Regions from separate parts of the Streptomyces sp. NPDC058279 genome, predicted to be linked through region 1. Evidence: riboswitches for the same ligand, from Rfam matches in the RefSeq annotation. Region 1 holds a riboswitch; each other region holds the start of a gene.

Region 1 (7,033 bases):
GCCCAGCGAATACAGGCCCGAGGCCAGCGCCGCCATGTGGTCCGCGCTGTCGGTGTCGAGGCCGTGCACGCAGCTCACGAGGCCGTCCGCCGTGAGCAGGACCGCGCTGCGCGTGTACGGCACCCGTTGGACCAGGCCGCCGAGCAGCCAGTCGAGATCCGAGAGCCGGCTTGTCCTGGTGGCCACTTCGCCGCTCATGAGGGTGTGCTCCTTGCCGGGGTGGGGGGTGGGGTGAGAAAGGGGGAGGCGAGGGGACGCGGGCCGGGGCGCCGGGCGGGGTCACGCCCGGGGCTCCGACTGGGCCCGGTCGAAGCCCCGTTGGAAGGCCGCCATCAGGCCCGGGTCGTGTACGGGCGGCTCGGCTTCCGGGGTGCTGCGCGGGGCCGGGGCCTCGCGCAGCTCGGGCACGACGTGCTCCTGGGCGCGGCGCCGGGGCAGCAGCGGCCGGTCGGGGTCCGTCCGCGCGGCGGGCACCGTGAAGGCGACCGGAACCGGGTCGGCGGCGGGGGCAGGGGCGGGGGCAGGGGCAGGGGCAGGGGCGGGGGCGGGCTCCACCACCGCATGCGGAACCGGTGCCGGAACCGGCTCCGGCCGCCACTCCGGTTCCGGCTCCCAGTCCCGAGCCGACTCTCCCACCGGCTCCCCCACTGGCTCCGGTACCGGCTCGGCCCACGTCGGTACCGTCGGAGCCGCCTCCGCCGGCTCCGGCCGGCGTGGCGCGGGGGTGATCGTGCGTACGGGTTCCAGCGGGGGCATCTGCGCCCCCGCCCCGGTCCCCCACGAGGTGGCCCGCGCGACATCGTGCGCGTCGGCGGCGGTGGACGCCTCCGCGCCCAGCAGCTCCTGCGGCAGGACGAGCACCGCGAGCACACCGCCGTAGATGTTGGACTTGAGCTCGACGGCGACCCCGTGCCTGCGGGCCAGCGCGGACACCACGTACAGGCCGATCCGGCCGTCCGCCAGCAGGTGCCGCACGTCGACCTGGTCCGGATCGCCCAGCAGGGCGTTCATCCGGCGCTGTTCCTCGGCCGGCATGCCCAGGCCCCGGTCCTCCACCTCGACCGCGATCCCGGCGGTGACGCGTTCGGCGCGCACCACCACGTCGGTGTCGGGGGCGGAGAAGACGGTGGCGTTCTCGACGAGTTCCGCCAGCAGGTGGACGACGTCGGCGACGGCGTGCCCACGGACGGTGCCGCCCGCCGGGGGCACCACCTTGACCCGCGTGTACTGCTCGACCTCCGCGACGGAGGATCGGAGCACCTCGCTCAGGTCGATGGGCCGGGTCCACTGCCGCCGGGAGGCGGCGCCGCCGAGCACGGCGAGGTTCTCGGCGTGGCGTCGGATCCGGGTCGCGAGGTGGTCGACGTGGAAGAGCTCCTTCAGCAGGTCGGGATCCTCGACCGTGTCTTCCAGGTCGTCCAGCAAGGAGATCTCGCGGTGCACGAGGGATTGCAGCCGACGCGCGAGGTTGACGAAGACCTCGACCTTGCGGTCGCTGTCGGACGGGGCGGCCCGGCCGGCGAGCCGGACGAGGGTCCCGTACACCTGCTCGCGCGCACCGCGCAGTTCCTGCCCCAGCAGCCAGAACTCGTCCAGCCGGGCGGGGTCGTCGCCCGGCGGCGGCCCGCCGGCACCGCCGCGCACCGGGCGGGGCGGCGTCTCGCCGCACTCCAGCCGATCGAGGGCCGCCCGCAGTTCCTGGCGGCCGCGCAGGCTGGAGCGGCGCAGGGACTCGCACCGTTCGCGTACGGCCCGGGCCCCGCGCTGGGCACCGAGCAGGGCGGCGGCGAGCGCACCCATCACGAGCAGCCCGCAGCCGGTGAGGACGGGCCAGAGCCGGGGGTCCCGGGCGCCCGATCCGCCTCCGAGTTGCAAGGTGAAGATCACGGCGGCCGCGCCGCTGAGTCCGGCGGCGAGGGTGGGCAGGACGGCGGCCCGGACCAGCTGGGGGCGTAAGTGCCGACCGGGGCCGGTGACGGCGTGTCTCGACGGAGCGTGGCGGGCGGCGCGGTATCCGGACATCGGGGTCCTCGGTACGTGGGGCCCGGTCCTCGGCACTGCGAGGACCGGTGTTGATCACCGGGTACCCACGCTAGACCGCACGCTCCCGCCCCGGGCGCCGAGTCGGGCAACTTCACCGGGCTGCTTACCGCCTGGGAAGGAGCGCTCGCACGAGAGCCCGAATCCACCGCCCGCCTCGGAGCCGCCCATCCGCCCGGCCGCCCAGCGGACCAGCGGACCAGCGGACCGCTGCACGGCCACCGCCCGCCAGGTCGCCACGCGGCCGCTACGAGCCCACCGCCTCCGGCTCCTCGTGGACCGGCGCCGGCTTCGGCGGCGTGGCGGTCGGGTGGGAGGGGGACGGGGTCGCGGCGGGGGCGGCGTTCGCGACGAAGGGACGCCACCACGGCTCGGCCGGCGCGTCGGCGGCTCCCGGCTCGAAGGGCCGGCCCGGTACCGGCAGGGCGATCGCCGCACCGGCCGCTTCCGCCGCCGCGAAGGTGCCCTCGCCCGGCTCGTCCCACGGGTGCGGTGCCAGGTTGAAGGTGCCCCAGTGGATCGGGAGCATCGTGCCGCTCGGTGTGCCGCCCTGGAGGTCGAGATGGGCTTGCATGCCCTCCTCCGGGGTCATGTGGATGTCGGGCCAGTACTCGGAATACGCGCCGATCTGGATCATCGTGGCGTCGAACGGGCCGTGCGCGGCGCCGATCTCCGCGAAGCCCGGGAAGTAGCCCGTGTCGCCGCTGTGGTAGATCCGGTGCGCGTCGCCCGCCACCACCCAGGACGCCCACAGGGTGAACTGCTGGTTGCGCAGACCGCGCCCGCAGAAGTGGCGGGCGGGGGTGGCGGTGAGGGAGAGCCCGGCGACCTTGGTGCTCTCGTTCCAGTCCAGCTCGCGCAGCCGGTCCGCCGGGACCCCCCAGCGCTCCAGATGGGCTCCGACGCCGAGCGGGACGGCGAACACCGTGTCCGTGCCGGCGAGCGCCTTGATCGTCGGCAGGTCCAGGTGGTCGTAGTGGTCGTGCGAGATCACCACGACGTCGATCTTGCCCAGCGAGGCCAGCGGTACCGGTACCGGGTGCAGCCGCCTCGGTCCGGCGAACGGGAAGGGAGAGCACCGCTCTCCCCACACCGGGTCGAACAGCACCCGACGGCCGTCGATCTCGGCGAGGACGCTGGAGTGCCCCATCCAGGTCAGTCGTAGCCCGCTCACCGGCGGCTTGGCCAGCTCGGCCAGCGTCGTCGGGTAGACCGGGATCGGCGCACCCGGGCTGCGCCGCAGGCGCTGCTCCTTGTGGAAGTAGATCTTGGCGAACTCCGCCATGGAACCGGACGGCCTGGTCCGGGCCCCCACCGGGTTCTGGAAGACCCCGTCGGCGAAGTGGGGCGAGCGCAGGATGCGCTCCAGCCGCGCGCCGGACGGGTCCGCGCCGAAGGCTTCGGGTCGCAGGGCACGCAGCCGCGGACGCAAGGGACGGGAGCCGGACAAGGCGCCTCCTGTGAGGATGGGGGCAGGACGGTCGTGCGTGACTACGATCATCCCAACGCACACCGGGCCCCGAGGATTCCGCTCGCGCCCCCCGGCGTGTCGCGATCCACCGGCCCCGCCCGCCCCGCTCCCGCCGACCCGACCCCCTTGCGCCGCCCCGCCGCCCCGACCCCCCGTCGGCGCGTACGCCCTACAACGGCAGCAGGTCCGGCCGCTTCGCCTCGACGTGGTCCCCGGAGGACTCGCCGCGCAGCCGCCGTCCGATCCAGGGCACCAGGTGCTCGCGCGCCCACTGGATGTTGTCCCGCGTGACGTCCACCGAGCCGCGCGGTCGCTCCGGCGGCCACGGCTGGTCGGGGTCGGCCGGCACGTCCAGGCCGAGGACCTGGGCCGCGCGCAGCGCCACCCGGGTGTGCCCCTCGGGCGAGAGGTGCAGCCGGTCGGCGTCCCACGCCCGCCTGTCCTGCACGGACTTGAGGGACCAGAGGTCGAGCACCGGGCAGTCGTACCGGTCGGCGATGGCGCGCACGTGCGCGCTGTATGTCGCCACCTTGCCCCGGAGGTGCTTGAGGACCGGCACGCCCCGGGTGTCGAAGCCGGTCGTGATCATGACGCGGCCCACGGAGCCGGCGAGGTCGGCGACGGCCGCCTCGAAGCGCTCCGCCACGTCGTCCGGGTCGGTTCCCGGGCGGATGATGTCGTTGCCGCCCGCGCAGAAGGTGACGAGGTCGGGTGCGAGGGCTTTCGCCCTCGGCACCTGCACGGCCACGATCTGGTCGAGGAGCTTCCCCCGGACGGCCAGGTTCGCGTACCGGAAATCGTGTTCGTCCCGCTGGTCGGCCAGGAGTACGGCCAGCCGGTCCGCCCAGCCCAGGTACGAATCCCCGGGTCCCGGGTCCCCCACGCCCTCGGTGAAGCTGTCCCCGATCGCCGCGTACGAGCCGATGGTCTTGAGTGTCGTCGTCGTCGCTGCCACAGCACCACATCCTTCACCCCCACGGGCGACCTACGCCAACGTAAGCAGGGTTTGACGGACCGTGATCTACGCCACGATGCACATGAGGAATAAGAAACGCGTGAGGCCGGCACCACCTCGGGGGTGCCGGCCTCACGCGTCCACGGGCGCCCGCCCTGGCCCGTCAGACGTTGACGCCCTTGGAGCGCAGGTACGCCAGCGGGTCGATGTCGGAGCCGTACGCCGGGCCGGTGCGGACCTCGAAGTGGAGGTGCGGGCCGGTCACGTTGCCGGTGGCGCCGGAGAGTCCGATGCGCTGTCCGGCGGTGACGCTCTGGCCGACCGAGACGGAGATCTGCGAGAGGTGGCCGTACTGGGAGTACTTGCCGTCGGCGTGCCGGATCACTACCTCGTTGCCGTACGCGCCGCCCCAGCCGGCCGTGACGACGGTGCCGGCGCCGACGGCCTTGACGGTGGTGCCGGTGCTCGCGATGAAGTCGACGCCGGTGTGGTAACCGGAAGACCACATGCTGCCCGCCTGCTTGTACGGGGTGGAGGTCCCGCCGTCGACCGGGGCGACGAATCCGGACGCCGAGACCGTGCCGGCGGCGGAGCCGGAGCCCTGCGCGGACGGCGCGGCCTGCGGCGCCTCGGCGGAACCGCTGCCGGAGCCGGGCTCGGAGGGTGCCTGAGCCGTGGTGGAGGAGTCGTCCGAGGAGGCCGGGGCCGAAGCCGCGCCGGAGTCCCGGGAGGCCGTCTCGGCGGAGGCGTGGTCGCCGTGCGCGTCGTGGTCCGCGCGGGCGCCGAGGGTCAGCTTCAGGCCCGGGTGGATGAGGGAGGGATTCGCGCCGACGGCCTCGCGGTTGTCGGCGTACAGCCGCTCCCAGCCGCCGGAGAGATGGCGTTCGGCGGCGATCTTCGAAAGGTAGTCGCCGGGGACGACGGTGTAGACGCCGGGGGCGGTCGCCGGGGCCGCGACGGGCGCGGCCTGCTGGGAAACCGGGAGCAGCGGGGCCTGGACGGGCGGTGCGGCGGGGGCGGCGGCCGGGGCGGCGTGGGCGCCGGCGGCACCCATCAGCGGGAGCGCCAGGGCGGCGCCACCGGTGCCGGCGGCGGCCAGTCCGCGGGACATGGCACGGGACTTCGGGCGGCGGTGCTTGCCGTGTGCGGGCATGACGAATTCCTCTCCGTCGCCTGCGAGGTGAGCTGTCGGGTTCGGACTGGAGATGTCCGGCCGTACGCAGCGGTGTACGACTTCACCCCGAGCCGTTCCGGCGGGAAGATCCGGAACAGCGGCTTACCTGGTTCCCCCGCTCCTGCCGCGCGCGTGAATAGTCGGGTGCGGTTCCCGGGCGGCGGCAGGATTCGGCGGTCCACCCGGATCGATCGCGAAGGTAATCGAGTGGGGGCACACACAACAAGCCATGAATTCCCTGACGGAATAGCAGATTTGAGAAGGCCACTGAATTCCCGTCACCCTCCGTCCATTCCGGCCCCGCAACAACCGCCCGGACAAGGGAATTCGGGTTTCGCGATCAGGCACGCTCGGTCACCGTATGATCTGGCTCACGGGATCCGGCGCGATCTCGCCCCCGGATACGGCAAGTTGTTCTCAACCGACCTAATTCGGACAGCGTGGCGTCGGCCCGACGGTCGCGGCCGCCACCCGGCCGCGACGGCCCATGACGATGCGGAGGACCCGACTCGTGACCCAGCAGATAGCCGCCGACCCACCCACCGGGCCCGAACTGTCCGGAGTGCGCAATTTCCGTGACGTGGGCGGACTGCCGACCACCGACGGACGAAGGGTCAGGTCGGGACTTCTCTTCCGAAGCGGACATCTGGCGCATGCCACCGAAAACGATGTGGAATTCCTGTCCTCGCTCGGCCTCCACACCGTTTTCGACTTCCGGAACGGGGCCGACCACGCGCTGGAAGGACCGGACGTCGATCTGCCTGGCGTCCGGAACGTGAACATCCCGCTGACGGATCCGGCGGACGGCCGGGAATTCTGGACCATGGTCCGGGACGGCGACCTGGGTCAGCTCCGGGGGCTCCTGGGCGAGGGCAGGGCCGCCGCCCGGATGCGGACCTCGTACCGGGCGATCATCAGGGGCCGGACGGCCGAGCACAGCCGGGTCGTACACGCGCTCGCCGAGGACAGCGTGCCCGCCCTGATGCACTGCGCGGCCGGCAAGGACCGGGCGGGACTGTCGATCGCCGTCACGCTCCTCGCCCTCGGCGTCGAGCGCGAGGCGATCGTGGCGGACTACCTGGAGTCGAACGCCCCGCACAACCGCTACCGGGTGCGCCGCGGCGACGACTCCGCCGACGCGCGCTCCCCCGAGGTGATGGAGCTGTTGGCTCCGCTCTTCGACGCCCGCGCCGAGTTCGTGACCGCGGCCTTCGAGACGATCGACGAGACCTGGGGCGGGGTGGAGCCCTACCTGGCCGAGGGACTCGGACTCACGCCCGCGACCCTCGGCCGGCTCAGGGACCGGCTCCTCGACTGACGCGACTGCCGGGCGGGCCGTCAGCGGTTGCCGACGGCCTGCTTCACCAGCGTCCTGCCGAAGTCCCACATCAGG
Region 2 (7,033 bases), on a different contig from region 1:
ACTGGTCGAGGCGATCGAGACGGGCGACCGGGAGGAACTGCGCGAGGAACTGGGCGACGTGCTGCTCCAGGTCGTCTTCCACGCGCGGATCGCGCAGGAGGGCCGCCCGGAGGACGGCGACGAACCGTTCTCGATCGACGACGTGGCCGGGGACCTGGTCGAGAAGCTGATCCGGCGGCACCCGCACGTCTTCGGCGACGAGACGGCCGAGACCCCCGAGGACGTCAGCGCGCACTGGCAGCGCACCAAGGCGGTGGAGAAGCAGCGGGAGTCGGTCACCGACGGCATTCCGCTGGGCCAGCCCGGTCTCGCGCTCGCGGCCAAGCTCGCGGGCCGCGTCCGGACGGCCCCGCTCGCCGTGGAACTGCCCCGCGGGGAGGGCATCGGCTACGAACTCCTCGAACTGGCGGCGCGCGCCGAGGCGCAGGGCATCGACCCCGAGACGGCGCTGCGCGCGGCGGCCCGCGCCTACCGGGCGGCGATCCGCGCGGCGGAGGGCGTCGCGCCGGAGAGCGAGTAGTAGGGGAGGGGAGCAGGGGAGGGGAGCAGCGGAGTAGGGAAGCGGTCCCGTGCGGGGTCACGGTTGTCGGGGCGCGCGGGCCGCGGGGTTGATCCAGTGCGGGGACGGGCGACTGAGGAACCATTCGCCGAAGCCGAGCGGTCGCCCGTTCGGGCCGTGGCCGCCGCCGGACTCGACCGCGGGCACCGCGTCGTGGAAGACGTGCCCCGGGTGCGCGCCGAGCTGCTCCAGCAGGCGGGCGGTCTCCGCGATGAACGGCGCCGGCCCGCTCAGGTAGACGTCCTGCTCCCACCACAGCCCGCGGTGGCCGAGGGCGGTCCCCAGCCGGTCGGTGGCCTCGTTGCGCTGCTGCCCCGGCGCCGGGGTGATGTAGGTGACGGCGAGCCACTCGAAGGCGTCGGCGTACGCGTCGATGAACGGGCGGTCGTAGAGGTGCGCGGCGTCCCGGGCGACCACGAAGAGCCGGACGTCCTGATCGGGCGGGTGCCGGCCGAGTTCCTCCAGCAGGGCGCGGACCGGGGCCCAGCCGGTGCCCGCGGCGATGAGGGTGACGGGGCGGCCGTCCCGGCGCAGCGTCAGGGCGCCGCCGGGCGCACCGAGGCGCAGCGACTCGCCCGGGTCCGTCCCGCCGACCAGGACGGTACTGAGCCGGCCCCCCTCGATCCGGCTGACGTGCAGGTCCACCGTCCCGTCGGGGCGGGGCGCGTTGCCCAGGGAGTACGCGCGCCAGCAGGCCGGGACACGGTCGCTGCTCACGCTCACGTACTGGCCCGGCCGGTAGCCCAGCGGGGCGTGCGGGCGCAGGGTCAGCACGGCGAGGTCCCGGCCGTACCGCAGGTGGCGCACGATCTCGGCGTCCCACCACGGCGGGTCCTCGCTCTGCGCGGCCGCGGCGCTCATCACCCCGGCGATCAGCCGGTACGCCTCCGCCCAGGCCCGCGCCACGGCCGGGGTCCACGCCTCGCCGGCGGCCTCGGCGAGCGCGGCGAGCAGGCTGGCGCCGACGGCCTCGTACTCCTCGGGGCCGGCGAGGAACTTGCGGTGGTCGCGTCCGAGGTCGCGTAGATAGGGGAGGAGCGACTCGCTCTCCAGATGCGCGACGACATGGGTGAGAGCGGCGAACAGCCGGTCCCGCTGCCGCTCCATCTCCTGCCCGGAGGCGGGGAAGAGCGTACGGATCTCGGGGTGGTGCCAGAAGAGGTGGGAGTAGAAGAACCTGGCCGCGTGTTCGGCGCGTCTCTCCACCACGGCGAAGCTGCTCTTCAAGATCCTTACGTCCACAGCACCGAAGTAGGAACGGCGAACGCGGCCGGGTCAAGCGAAGGGGTATCTACGGCCAGCCCCCGACGAACCGCCCATAGCGGGTGCGGGCCGGCGGCCGGGATACGGTCGACGGGTGCACGAGCCGACTCCCGCAGCCCCCGAAGACCCCCTCTCCCCCCAGGGCCCCACCCTGTTCGACTGGGAGTTCGCCACCGACCCGTACCCGGCGTACGCCTGGCTGCGCGAACACGCGCCGGTGCACCGGACCAAGCTGCCCAGCGGGGTCGAGGCATGGCTGGTGACCCGGTACGCCGACGCCCGCCAGGCCCTCGCCGACCAGCGGCTCAGCAAGAACCCGGCGCACCACGCGGAGCCGGCGCACGCCAAGGGCAAGACCGGCATCCCGGGCGAGCGCAAGGCCGAGCTGATGACGCACCTGCTGAACATCGACCCGCCGGACCACACCCGGTTGCGGCGGCTGGTGTCGAAGGCGTTCACCCCGCGCAGGGTGGCCGCGTTCACCCCGCGGGTGCAGGAGCTGACCGACCAGCTCATCGAGCGGTTCGAGAGCAGGGGTGAGGCGGACCTCATCCACGAGTTCGCGTTCCCCCTCCCCATCTACGCCATCTGCGAGCTGCTCGGCGTACCGCGCGAGGACCAGGACGACTTCCGGGACTGGGCCGGGATGATGATCCGACACGGTGGCGGGCCGCGCGGCGGTGTCGCCCGCTCGGTCAAGCAGATGCGCACCTACCTCGGTGAACTCATCCACCGCAAAAGGGATGATCTGGGCGATGACCTCATCTCGGACCTGATCCGGGCCAGTGACCACGGCGACCACCTGACGGAGGCCGAGGCCACCGCCATGGCTTTCATCCTGCTTTTCGCCGGTTTCGAGACGACGGTCAACCTGATCGGCAACGGGCTGCACGCCCTGTTCATGAACCCCGGCCAGCGCGCGCGCCTCCAGGCGTCGCTGGCCGCCGGGGAGCGCGCCCTGCTCGCCACCGGCGTCGAGGAACTCCTGCGCTACGACGGCCCGGTGGAGCTCGCGACCTGGCGCTTCGCCACCGAGCCCGTCGTCCTCGGCGGACAGGACATCGCCACCGGCGACCCGGTCCTGGTGGTCCTCGCGGCGGCCGACCGCGATCCCGAGCGGTTCGCGGAACCGGACACCCTGGACCTCTCCCGAAGTGACAATCAGCACCTCGGGTACGGCCACGGCATCCACTACTGCCTCGGCGCGCCGCTCGCCCGGCTCGAAGGTCAGACCGCGCTCGCGAGTTTGCTGATGCGTCTGCCGGATCTGGAACTGGCCGTTCCACCTTCGGACCTGCGGTGGCGGGGCGGACTCATCATGCGTGGCCTGCGCACCCTTCCGGTCCGCTTCACACCCCGAAACACATGAGGGCGTAACGGGACAGCCCCTGACCCGCAGTCAGTTACCGGCCGAACTTGTGACATGCGTTCGAAGGGGGCTAGGTTCTGCCGTTACCCCGCCGTTATGCGAAAGGTGCACTACATGCGTTCCGGGAACGGCCGCCACAGACGCCCCCGCCAGGTACCCGCCCTCGTCGTCACCGCAGGAGTCACGGGCTCCGCGCTGGCGCTGCCGCTGCTCGCGGCCACCAACGCCTCGGCCGCCGACACGTCCACGTGGGACAGCGTCGCCGAATGCGAGAGCGGCGGTACCTGGAGCGCGGACTTCGGCAGCGGGGCCTACGGCGGACTGCAGTTCACCCAGGACCAGTGGAACAGCGCCGGCGGCCGGGAGTTCGCGGCGCGTCCCGACCTCGCCAGCCGGTCGCAGCAGATAGCCGTGGGCGAGCGGGTGCTGGCGTCCCAGGGCCCCCAGGCGTGGCCGCTGTGCGCGGCGTCGTCCGGGCTGGTGAAGGACGGCCCCGCCGCGAACGTGGACCCGGGCGCACTGGGGACCCCGCGGCAGGTCGCCCCCAGTCCCTCCCGCCCCGACGACGCGGTGCCGGGCACCGACGCGGGCGACCCCGCCACCGACTTCGGCGCGCCCACCCCGGCCGCCCCGGCCGCCGGCGCCCCGAGCCCGTCCGCCACGGCGCCGTTCACGCTGCCCATCGCGCCGCTCGCCCCCAACAGCGGACTGCCCGTCATGCCCGATCCGGACCTGCCGACGACGACACCGACCCAGCCCGGCGACCAGACCGGCACGGCGCCGACGACCCCGACGACCCCGACCGGCCCCGGCGACGTCTCGGGAACCCCGACGACCCCGGTCACGCCGTCCCCGTCCGGAACCCCCTCCACGCCGGCCGACCCGACCACCGGGACCCCGTCCGCCACGTCGAACGCGCCCACCACCGACTCCGCCACGGCGGGCGGCGGCAAGCACCGCGGCCCGGCGGCGGTGGAGACGCCCGCGGCCACTGACGCCGCGTCGGACCCCACGTACACGGTGAAGGCGGGCGACAGCCTGACCGCCATCGCGGACGCCAAGGGGCTCAAGGGGGGCTGGAACGCGCTCTACGCGGCCAACGAGCAGGTCATCGGCAAGGACGCCGACCTCATCAAGCCCGGTCAGAATCTGGATCTAACCAAGAAATAACGGGCACTTCGGGCATGCGTAAAGAGCTGAATGCCCGTTATCCGCAAGTGAGACATGCGTCTCTTCCGGTCAACTGGCGTGTCTGGTACCGAAGCTCCCGCAAACCCCGCCCTCACCTGCGAAAACGCCCCTAAGCGGAACGCAAGCAGGTCGATTTCTCCCCGATGTCCCTCGTTGAACATCGGGGAGAGACCTGTCTACCTTCTGAATCGCTCGCCACCGCGGGCCTCTTCGACCGCATCGCCGAATCCTGCCGGCGGACGGAGAGAACAGTCGTCGCGTCAAGCGCCGAAGGCAGGAGCGGGGGAACCAAGGTAAGCGCCGGGAGCGGCCGTCGAGAGACGGTCACACCGGCTAGGGGTTAAGCCGCGCGCTGGTCGCGCGGCCGGGCAACTCACTCGCCCGAACCCGACAGCTCACCTCGTAGGCGTCGGTGAGGAGAAACTCCATGCTGCTTTCCGGCAAGGGCAAGCACCGCCGCGCCTCCAAGGCCACCCGCATCGTCACGCTCGCCGGTGTCACCGGTGTCGCCGTCGCCGCGCCCCTCATGGCGGCCGGCTCCGCCAGCGCCGCGACCGGCGCCGAGTGGGACCGCGTCGCGGCGTGCGAGTCCGGCGGCAACTGGGCCATCAACACCGGCAACGGCTTCTACGGCGGCCTGCAGTTCACGTCCTCCACCTGGGCCGCCTACGGCGGCAAGGCGTACGCCGCGCAGGCCAACCAGGCTTCCAAGGCCCAGCAGATAGCCATCGCCGAGAAGGTCCTCAAGGGCCAGGGCAAGGGTGCGTGGCCGTCCTGTGGCGTGGGCCTGTCGAACTCCTCGTACAGCGGCGGCGGCTCGGCCGAGACCCCCAAGCCCGCCAAGCCGAAGGTCGAGACCAAGGCCGCCCCGGCGCCGAAGAAGGAGACCAAGCGGCCCGAGGCCCCGGTCACCCGCTCCGAGCGCTCCGAGGCCGCCCCCAAGGCCGCCCCGAAGACCGAGGCCCCGAAGACGGGCAACGGCTCGTACGAGGTCAAGGAGGGCGACACCCTGGGCACCATCGCCGAGGCGAACGCCGTCAAGGGCGGCTGGGAGAAGCTGTTCGAGCTGAACAAGGACATCGTCTCCGACGCCGACCTGATCTTCCCGGGCCAGAAGTTGAAGCTGAGCTGAAACCTCGGGTGACACCGAGTCCGACCACCGCCCGGCGCGTACCCCTCCACGCGCCGGGCGGTGGCGCGTCCGCGGCCGGATCGGACCGGATCATGGCTGGATCGCGGCCGGATCCGGGCCGGACCACGGCCGGGAGGCGGTCCACGGGCGGTCCCTTTGTCCGGGAAAGCAGGCGTACGGCCGCTTTTTCGTCCCAGGACCCGGGCGGTCGGCCGGTCCAGTGCCCGGAGCCGGTTAGGCTCTAGTCGGCAGGGCCGTCCCACGGCCCCCTGCCACCGCACACCCAGCGTCACATCCCAGAAGGAGATGCTCGTGCCGTCCATCGACGTCGTCGTAGCCCGGGAAATCCTGGACTCCCGAGGCAACCCCACGGTCGAGGTCGAGGTGGGCCTCGACGATGGCAGCACCGGCCGTGCTGCAGTCCCGTCCGGCGCCTCCACCGGTGCATTCGAGGCCATCGAGCTCCGTGACGGTGACCCCAACCGTTACATGGGCAAGGGTGTCGAGAAGGCCGTCCTCGCCGTCATCGAGCAGATCGGCCCGGAGCTCGTCGGCTACGACGCCACCGAGCAGCGGCTGATCGACCAGGCCATGTTCGACCTGGACGCCACCGACAACAAGGGCTCGCTCGGCGCCAACGCCATCCTCGGCGTCTCCCTCGCCGTCGCGCACGCCGCGTCCGAGGCGTCGGACCTGCCGCTCTTCCGCTACCTCGGCGGCCCGAACGCGCACCTGCTGCCCGTCCCGATGATGAACATCCTCAACGGTGGGTCGCACGCCGACTCCAACGTCGACATCCAGGAGTTCATGATCGCCCCGATCGGCGCGGAGTCCTTCTCCGAGGCGCTGCGCTGGGGCGCGGAGGTCTACCACACCCTCAAGAAGGTCCTGCACACCAAGGGCCTCTCCACCGGTCTGGGCGACGAGGGCGGCTTCGCCCCGAACCTGGAGTCCAACCGCGCCGCGCTCGACCTCATCATCGAGGCCATCAAGCAGGCCGGTTACACCCCGGGCAAGGACATCGCGCTCGCGCTCGACGTCGCGGCGTCCGAGTTCTACAAGGACGGCAAGTACGAGTTCGAGGGCCAGTCCCGCTCGGCCGCCGAGATGACCGACTACTACGCCGAGCTCGTCGAGGCGTACCCGCTGGTCTCCATCGAGGACCCGCTGTTCGAGGACGACTGGGCCGGCTGGAAGACCATCACCGACCGCCTGGGCGCCAAGGTCCAGATCGTCGGCGACGACCTCTTCGTCACCAACCCGGAGCGCCTGGCGCGCGGCATCGAGGAGGGCTCCGCGAACGCCCTGCTCGTCAAGGTCAACCAGATCGGTTCGCTGACCGAGACCCTGGACGCCGTCGAGATGGCCCAGCGCAACGGCTTCAAGTGCATGATGTCGCACCGCTCCGGCGAGACCGAGGACGTCACCATCGCCGACCTCGCCGTCGCCGTGAACTGCGGCCAGATCAAGACCGGCGCCCCGGCCCGCTCGGACCGCGTCGCCAAGTACAACCAGCTGC
Region 3 (7,033 bases), on a different contig from region 1:
TCCGTACGCGACGAAGCCGCGGCCCCCGTGAACCGGGCGCCGCGGCTTCGTCGCATTTCCACCCCGAATTCAGCTTGCGGGAAATGATCCATCCTCGCGGATCGGCCACCGCCACCGCATTCACGCCGTGCGCGCAGCGCGATAGGCCGGAATTCTCGCCCCGCGCGAGGGGCCGCCCGGGAGGCCGAATATCGCTCCCCTTTGTATACGGATCGTGTTAATACCGGCCGCCCGCCGTGTTTACGGCAGGTTGCGAAGTCCTCACCCTCGGCCGGTGGGATCCGGCCGCCCGGTCCGCGTGCAGTCCGGTCAGCGTCCGGGCGCGCTCCGCGTCGCCCCGCGCGACCGCGTCCACGATCGCGCCGTGCTCGGCCCAGGAGTCGACCGGCCGGACCGGGGCCGTCACCACGTACATCCAGGCGATCTTGTGCCGGGTCTGGGTCAGCACGGAGATCAGCCCGGGGCTGGCGGACGCCTGGGCGAGCGTCTCGTGGAACCAGCCGCCCAGGGCGCGCAGATCCTCGCCCCGGCCGCTCCTGGCCCGTTCCTGGCCCAGCCTGACCAGCCCGCGCAGCACTTTGAGGTGGCCCTCGGTGCGCCGGCGGGCGGCCCTGGCGGCGGCGAGCGGCTCCAGGACCGCCCGCAGCTCCAGCAGGTCCGCCGCCTCCTGTTCGGTGGGCTCGGCGACGCAGGCCCCCGCGTGCCGACGGGTGGTGACGAACCCCTCCGCCTCCAGGGTGCGCAGCGCCTCGCGGACGGGGACGCGCGAGACTCCGTACCGGCGGGCGAGGACCTCTTCGGTCAGTCTGCCGCCCGGTTCGAAGACCCCGGAGACGATGTCGTCACGAATTGCTGTGCATACCGCGTGCGCAGGAATACGCAAGACCGGACTCCGCTCTCATTCCGACTGCCGTTATCGGCGCTGCCGCCACGACCGTACTGCGACTCTATTGCAACACGCGACGATTTCCGAGGGCGGCCGGAAATACGAAACATTCGCCGGGGGCGAAGAGGTGCGGCGACACACGTCGAAGGCCCCGGCTCGGTGAGCCGGGGCCTTCGACGGAAGTGGTGCGGACGTACGTCGGGCCGCTCGTACTTCGGCGCTCGACGTCGGGCCGGTCGTACGGTCAGACGTTGACGCCGTGCGAGCGCAGGTACGCCACAGGGTCGATGTCCGTGCCGTACGTGGCGCCGGTGCGGGCCTCGAAGTGCAGGTGCGGGCCGCTGGAGTTGCCCGTGGAGCCCGAGATGCCGATCTGCTGGCCGGCGGTGACCTGCTGGCCGACGGAGACGCTCAGCGAGTTCATGTGTCCGTACTGCGTGTACGTGCCGTCGTTGTGCCGGATGACGACGTTGTTGCCGTACGCGCCGCCCCAGCCCGCCTCGACGACGGTGCCCGCGCCCACGGCGTGGACGGTGGTGCCCTCGGCGGCGTGGAAGTCGATGCCCGTGTGGCTGCCGGAGGACCACATGCCGCCGCCCGCCTTGTACTGCGTGCTGACGTACGAGCCCTCGATCGGGGCGACGAAGGTGTTGAGGCGCTTGCGCTCCTCCTCGCGGGCCGCGCGCTCGGCGGCGTCCCGCTCGGCCTTCGCCTTGGCCTCCGCGAGGCGCTTGGCCTCGGCGGCGTGCGTCTTGGCGTCGGCCTCGGCCTGCGCCTTGGCTGCGGTGGCCTCGGCCGCCCGCTGCTGGGACTCGGCCTGGTTCTGGATCTCGCTCTGGAGCTCGTCGGCGACGACGACGGCGCTGAGGCCGGTGTCCTCCATCGAGGGGGCCGCGGCCTTGTCCGCGGCGAACGCGGGACCGGCCAGGGTGCCGACGACGCCCGTGGTGGCGAGGGCGGCTATGCCGGCGTAACCGGCGGTCTTGCGGCTCAGACGGCTGGAACCACGGTGCTTACCGGCGGCACGACTGCCAAACGCCATGAAGGGTTTGATCCTTTCCTTCCCTCTCGCCTACCGGGTTAGCTGACGGGTTCGGAGCAGGAAGGTCTCCTACGGGCCCCTCTTGCGAGGTGGTCCGATTCACCCCAGGGACGCATGTGGGTCCCCGGCTCCCCAGGCTCGCGCCTGACGGGGACTCGGCGATCGCTGCCCGGTGCCGCGGGTGCGGCGGGCACAACTGACGGACAGCACGCCCGACGCTAGGCGGATCTTCAGTCAATCTCCAAACAGACGCGCGCTTTTGTTACCTACGCCACACCGCATACGAACAACCGCACCACCAAACAGGCAAAAGGGACTCCGGCCGCCAAACCGCCGGAGCCCCTCGCGCCAAGAGGCGAGTAAAGCCAGGTCAGTTGGTGACGACGGTGACCTCACCGATCCCGAGGGCCCGTACGGGCTCCGCGATCTGGGCCGCGTCGCCCACCAGGACCGTGACCAGCCGGTCCACCGGGAACGCGGCGACGACCGCCGAGGTCGCCTCCACCGTGCCGGTCGCGGCGAGCTGCGCGTACAGCCGCGCCTGGTAGTCGTCCGGGAGTTCCTGCTCCACCTGGTCGGCGAGCGTGCCCGCGACCGAGGCCGCCGTCTCGAACTTCAGCGGGGCCACGCCCACCAAGTTCTGTACGGCGACGTCCCGTTCGACGTCGGTCAGACCGCCCTCCGCGAGGGTGCGCAGCACCGTCCAGAGGTCGTCCAGCGCCGGACCGGTGTTGGGCGTGTCCACCGAGCCGCTGATGGCGAGCATCGAGGCGCCCTTGCCGTCGGCGGTGGAGCGCAGCACCTGGCCGAACGCGCGCACCCCGTAGGTGTAGCCCTTCTCCTCGCGCAGCACCTTGTCCAGCCGCGAGGTGAGGGTGCCGCCCAGGCAGTACGTGCCGAGCACCTGGGCCGCCCAGACCCGGTCGTGCCGGTCCGGGCCGATGCGGCCGATCAGCAGCTGCGTCTGGACCGCGCCCGGCCGGTCCACGATGATCACGCGACCGGTGTCGTCGGCCGTCACCGGGGGGACGGGCAGCGGCTCGGCGTTGCCGCCGGTCCAACCGCCCAGGGTGTCCGCGAGGACCGCGTCCAGGTCGATGCCGGTCAGGTCGCCGACGACCACCGCGGTGGCGGTGGAGGGGCGCACGTGGGCCTCGTAGAAGGCCCGTACGGCGGCGGAGTCGATCCGGGCCACCGTCTCCTCGGTGCCCTGGCGGGGCCGGGACATCCGCAGTGCGGACGGGAAGAGCTCCTTGGAGAGCTCCTTCGCGGCGCGGCGCTGGGGGTTGGCCAACTCGTGCGGGATCTCGTCGAGCCGGTTGCGCACCAGTCGGTCGACCTCGCCGTCCGCGAAGGCGGGGGCCCGCAACGCCTCGGCGACCAGGCCGAGGGCCTTCGCCAGGCGGGAGGCCGGGACCTCCAGGGAGACCCGGACGCCCGGGTGGTCGGCGTGCGCGTCGAGGGTGGCGCCACAGCGCTCCAGCTCGGCGGCGAACTCCTCGGCGGAGTGCTTGTCGGTGCCCTCCGACAGGGCGCGGGCCATGATGGTGGCCACGCCGTCCAGGCCCTCGGGCTCCGCGTCCAGCGGTGCGGCGAGGTTGATCTCGACGGCGATGACCTGCTGCCCCGGGCGGTGGCAGCGCAGCACGGTCAGGCCGTTGGGCAGCGCGCCGCGCTCGGGGGCCGGGAAGGCCCAGGGCTTGGCCTCGCCGGCCTGCGGCTGCGGGTGGAGGGTCATCGTGACGGCTGCGGTGTCGCTCACTGCTCCGCCCCTTCGTTCTGGGTGTCGTCGATCTCGTCGGACTCGTCGGACGCGTCGGACTCTCCGCTGAGCGGCTCGTACACGAGCACCGCGCGGTTGTCGGGCCGCAGCCGGGCCGCGGCGACGGCCTGCACTTCCTCGGCGGTGACGTCGAGGACGCGCCCGACCGCGGTCAGGGCGAGCTGCGGGTCGCCGAACAGGACCGCGAAGCGGCACAGTTCGTCGGCGCGGCCGGCCACCGTGCTCAGCCGGTCCAGCCACTCGCGCTCCAGCTGCGCCTGGGCCCGCTCCATCTCCTCGGCCGTCGGGCCCTCGGCGGCGAACCGCGCGAGCTCCTCGTCCACGGCCGCCTCGATGGCGGGCACCTCGACCCCGCTGGAGGTCTTCACGTCCAGCCAGCCCAGCGAGGGCGCGCCCGCGAGGCGCAGCAGGCCGAAGCCCGCCGCGACGGCGCTCTGGTCGCGCCGGACCAGGCGGTTGTGGAGGCGGGAGGACTCGCCGCCGCCGAGGATGGTCAACGCCACGTCGGCGGCGTCGCACTCGCGGGTGCCGTCGTGCGGAAGCCGGTAGGCGGCCATCAGCGCGCGGGCCGGGACCTCCTCGACGATCTCCTCGCGGAGCTGGCCGCCCATGACCTCGGGCAGCGAGCCGTCACGCGGCGGCTGCTTGCCGTCGTGGGCGGGGATGGTGCCGAAGTACTTCTCCACCCAGGCGAGCGTCTGCTCGGGGTCGATGTCGCCGACGACCGACAGGACGGCGTTGTTCGGCGCGTAGTACGTACGGAAGAACGCGCGGGCGTCCTCCAGGGACGCGGCGTCCAGGTCGGCCATCGAGCCGATGGGCGTGTGGTGGTACGGGTGGCCCTCGGGGTAGGCGAGGGCGGTCAGCTTCTCGAACGCCGTGCCGTACGGGACGTTGTCGTACCGCTGGCGGCGCTCGTTCTTGACGACGTCGCGCTGGTTCTCCATGGACTCCTCGTCCAGGGCGGCCAGCAGCGAGCCCATGCGGTCCGCCTCCAGCCACAGCGCGAGCTCCAGCTGATGGGCGGGCATCGTCTCGAAGTAGTTGGTGCGCTCGAAGCTGGTGGTGCCGTTGAGCGAACCGCCGGCGCCCTGGACGAGCTCGAAGTGCCCGTTGCCCGGTACGCTCGCCGAGCCCTGGAACATCAGGTGCTCGAAGAGGTGAGCCAGACCGGTCCGCCCCTTGACTTCGTGGCGGGAGCCGACGTCGTACCAGAGGCAGACGGCGGCGACCGGAGTCAGGTGATCCTCGGAAAGCACCACGCGCAGGCCGTTGGCCAGCCGGTGCTCGGTCGCTGTCAGGCCGCCGGAGCCGGCCTGAGCTGTGGCCGTGTGACCCATGGGCATGTGGTCCCTTCGATCGCGATGCAGAGATTTCTGTCAGACCTGCCACTGTATGCAAGCGCGTCGGCGACCGGAGAAGTTCCCGGGTTCCCCACGACTCCGTCCGGGGGCACCCCGGGGTCGGAGTCGGCGTTGTCGGTGCCACGGGCCACAATGGTCCGCGTCAGCACCGGCCGAAACCGGTCGGCCGCCCGGCCGGACCCCTCGGCCGGACCGACAGACCCGATACGTACCCGCCGGACCGATCACCACCAGAGCCCGACCGTCACACCGCCCGACCGCCCGACCGTCAGCCGACACACCGACCGACCGCGCACAGACCGACCGCCACACCGTCAGACCCCGAGCACACCTTTCTTGGTTAAGGAGCCGCGCAGCGATGGCCCGCCGCAGCACGAAGACCCCGCCGCCGGAGGATTTCGAGGAGAAGATCCTCGACATCGACGTCGTCGACGAAATGCAGGGCTCCTTCCTCGAGTACGCGTACTCGGTGATCTACTCCCGTGCCCTGCCGGACGCCCGTGACGGCATGAAGCCGGTGCACCGCCGCATCGTCTACCAGATGAACGAGATGGGCCTGCGCCCCGACCGGGGGTACGTGAAGTGCGCCCGTGTCGTGGGCGAGGTCATGGGCAAGCTGCACCCGCACGGTGACGCGTCGATCTACGACGCCCTCGTGCGCATGGCGCAGCCCTTCTCGATGCGGCTGCCGCTGGTCGACGGCCACGGCAACTTCGGTTCGCTCGGCAACGACGACCCGCCGGCCGCCATGCGTTACACCGAGTGCAAGATGGCCGACGCCACGTCACTGATGACGGAGTCGATCGACGAGGACACCGTCGACTTCACCGCCAACTACGACGGCCAGGAGCGGGAACCGGTGGCGCTGCCCGCCGCCTACCCGAACCTGCTGGTCAACGGCGCCTCCGGGATCGCGGTCGGCATGGCCACCAACATGCCGCCGCACAACCTGGGCGAGGTCATCGCCGCCGCCCGGCACTTGATCCGCTACCCGCAGGCGGACCTGGAGGCGCTGATGCGCTTCGTGCCGGGGCCCGACCTGCCGACCGGCGGACGGATCGTGGGCCTGTCCGGCATCAAGGACGCCTACGAGAACGGCCGCGGGACGTTCAAGATCCGCGCGACGGTGGCCGTGGAGAACGTGACCGCCCGCCGCAAGGGCCTGGTCGTCACCGAACTGCCCTTCACGGTCGGCCCCGAGAAGGTCATCGCGAAGATCAAGGACCTGGTCGGCTCGAAGAAGCTCCAGGGCATCGCCGACGTCAAGGACCTCACCGACCGCTCCCACGGCCTGCGCCTGGTCATCGAGATCAAGAACGGTTTCCACCCCGAGGCCGTGCTGGAACAGCTCTACAAGCTGACGCCGATGGAGGAGTCCTTCGGCATCAACAACGTCGCGCTGGTCGACGGGCAGCCGCTGACGCTCGGCCTCAAGGAACTCCTGGAGGTCTACCTCGACCACCGCTTCGAGGTCGTCCGGCGGCGCAGCGAGTTCCGTCGGGGCAAGCGGCGCGACCGCCTGCACCTGGTCGAGGGCCTGCTGGTGGCCCTCATCGACATCGACGAGGTCATCCGGATCATCCGGGACAGCGACAACTCCGCGCAGGCCAAGGAGCGGCTGATCGAGCGCTTCTCGCTGAGCGAGGTCCAGACCCAGTACATCCTGGACACCCCGCTGCGCCGACTCACCCGCTTCGACCGGATCGAGCTGGAGTCCGAGCGCGACCGGCTGACCGGCGAGATCGACGAGCTGACCGGGATCCTCGAGTCCGACAGCGAGCTGCGCAAGCTCGTCTCCGCCGAACTGGCCGCGGTCGCGAAGAAGTTCTCCACCGAGCGGCGTACGGTCCTGCTGGAGTCCGGGGCCACGGCGGTCGGGGCGGTTCCGCTGGAAGTCGCGGACGACCCCTGCCGGGTGCTGCTGTCCTCGACCGGCCTGCTCGCGCGGACGGTGACCG

Evidence for each region. Region 1 has a riboswitch for cyclic di-AMP ahead of ACFVXJ_RS13035 (LysM peptidoglycan-binding domain-containing M23 family metallopeptidase). Riboswitches for the same ligand answer to the same signal wherever they lie in the genome.
Region 2: linked by a shared signal. The riboswitch ahead of ACFVXJ_RS27130 (transglycosylase family protein) and the one ahead of ACFVXJ_RS13035 (LysM peptidoglycan-binding domain-containing M23 family metallopeptidase) in region 1 are both predicted to bind cyclic di-AMP.
Region 3: linked by a shared signal. The riboswitch ahead of ACFVXJ_RS14870 (M23 family metallopeptidase) and the one ahead of ACFVXJ_RS13035 (LysM peptidoglycan-binding domain-containing M23 family metallopeptidase) in region 1 are both predicted to bind cyclic di-AMP.

The regions. Positions count from the first base shown of each region.
Region 1 covers NZ_JBHVYA010000005.1:252,173-259,205, reverse strand. Annotated here, with positions in the region: gene ACFVXJ_RS13055 (roadblock/LC7 domain-containing protein) at 1-198, opposite strand, end outside; gene ACFVXJ_RS13050 (ATP-binding protein) at 280-2,022, opposite strand; gene ACFVXJ_RS13045 (MBL fold metallo-hydrolase) at 2,288-3,490, opposite strand; gene ACFVXJ_RS13040 (SGNH/GDSL hydrolase family protein) at 3,681-4,466, opposite strand; gene ACFVXJ_RS13035 (LysM peptidoglycan-binding domain-containing M23 family metallopeptidase) at 4,630-5,619, opposite strand; cyclic di-AMP (ydaO/yuaA leader) riboswitch at 5,624-5,793, opposite strand; gene ACFVXJ_RS13030 (tyrosine-protein phosphatase) at 6,152-6,958, shown strand; gene ACFVXJ_RS13025 (aspartate aminotransferase family protein) at 6,979-7,033, opposite strand, start outside.
Region 2 covers NZ_JBHVYA010000019.1:105,074-112,106, forward strand. Annotated here, with positions in the region: gene ACFVXJ_RS27110 (nucleoside triphosphate pyrophosphohydrolase) at 1-520, shown strand, start outside; gene ACFVXJ_RS27115 (globin domain-containing protein) at 578-1,801, opposite strand; gene ACFVXJ_RS27120 (cytochrome P450) at 1,917-3,191, shown strand; gene ACFVXJ_RS27125 (transglycosylase family protein) at 3,306-4,361, shown strand; cyclic di-AMP (ydaO/yuaA leader) riboswitch at 4,638-4,806, shown strand; gene ACFVXJ_RS27130 (transglycosylase family protein) at 4,810-5,514, shown strand; gene eno (phosphopyruvate hydratase) at 5,821-7,033, shown strand, end outside.
Region 3 covers NZ_JBHVYA010000006.1:262,356-269,388, forward strand. Annotated here, with positions in the region: gene ACFVXJ_RS14865 (GntR family transcriptional regulator) at 218-883, opposite strand; gene ACFVXJ_RS14870 (M23 family metallopeptidase) at 1,131-1,928, opposite strand; cyclic di-AMP (ydaO/yuaA leader) riboswitch at 1,941-2,099, opposite strand; gene ACFVXJ_RS14875 (M16 family metallopeptidase) at 2,299-3,666, opposite strand; gene ACFVXJ_RS14880 (M16 family metallopeptidase) at 3,687-5,057, opposite strand; gene ACFVXJ_RS14885 (DNA topoisomerase (ATP-hydrolyzing) subunit A) at 5,434-7,033, shown strand, end outside.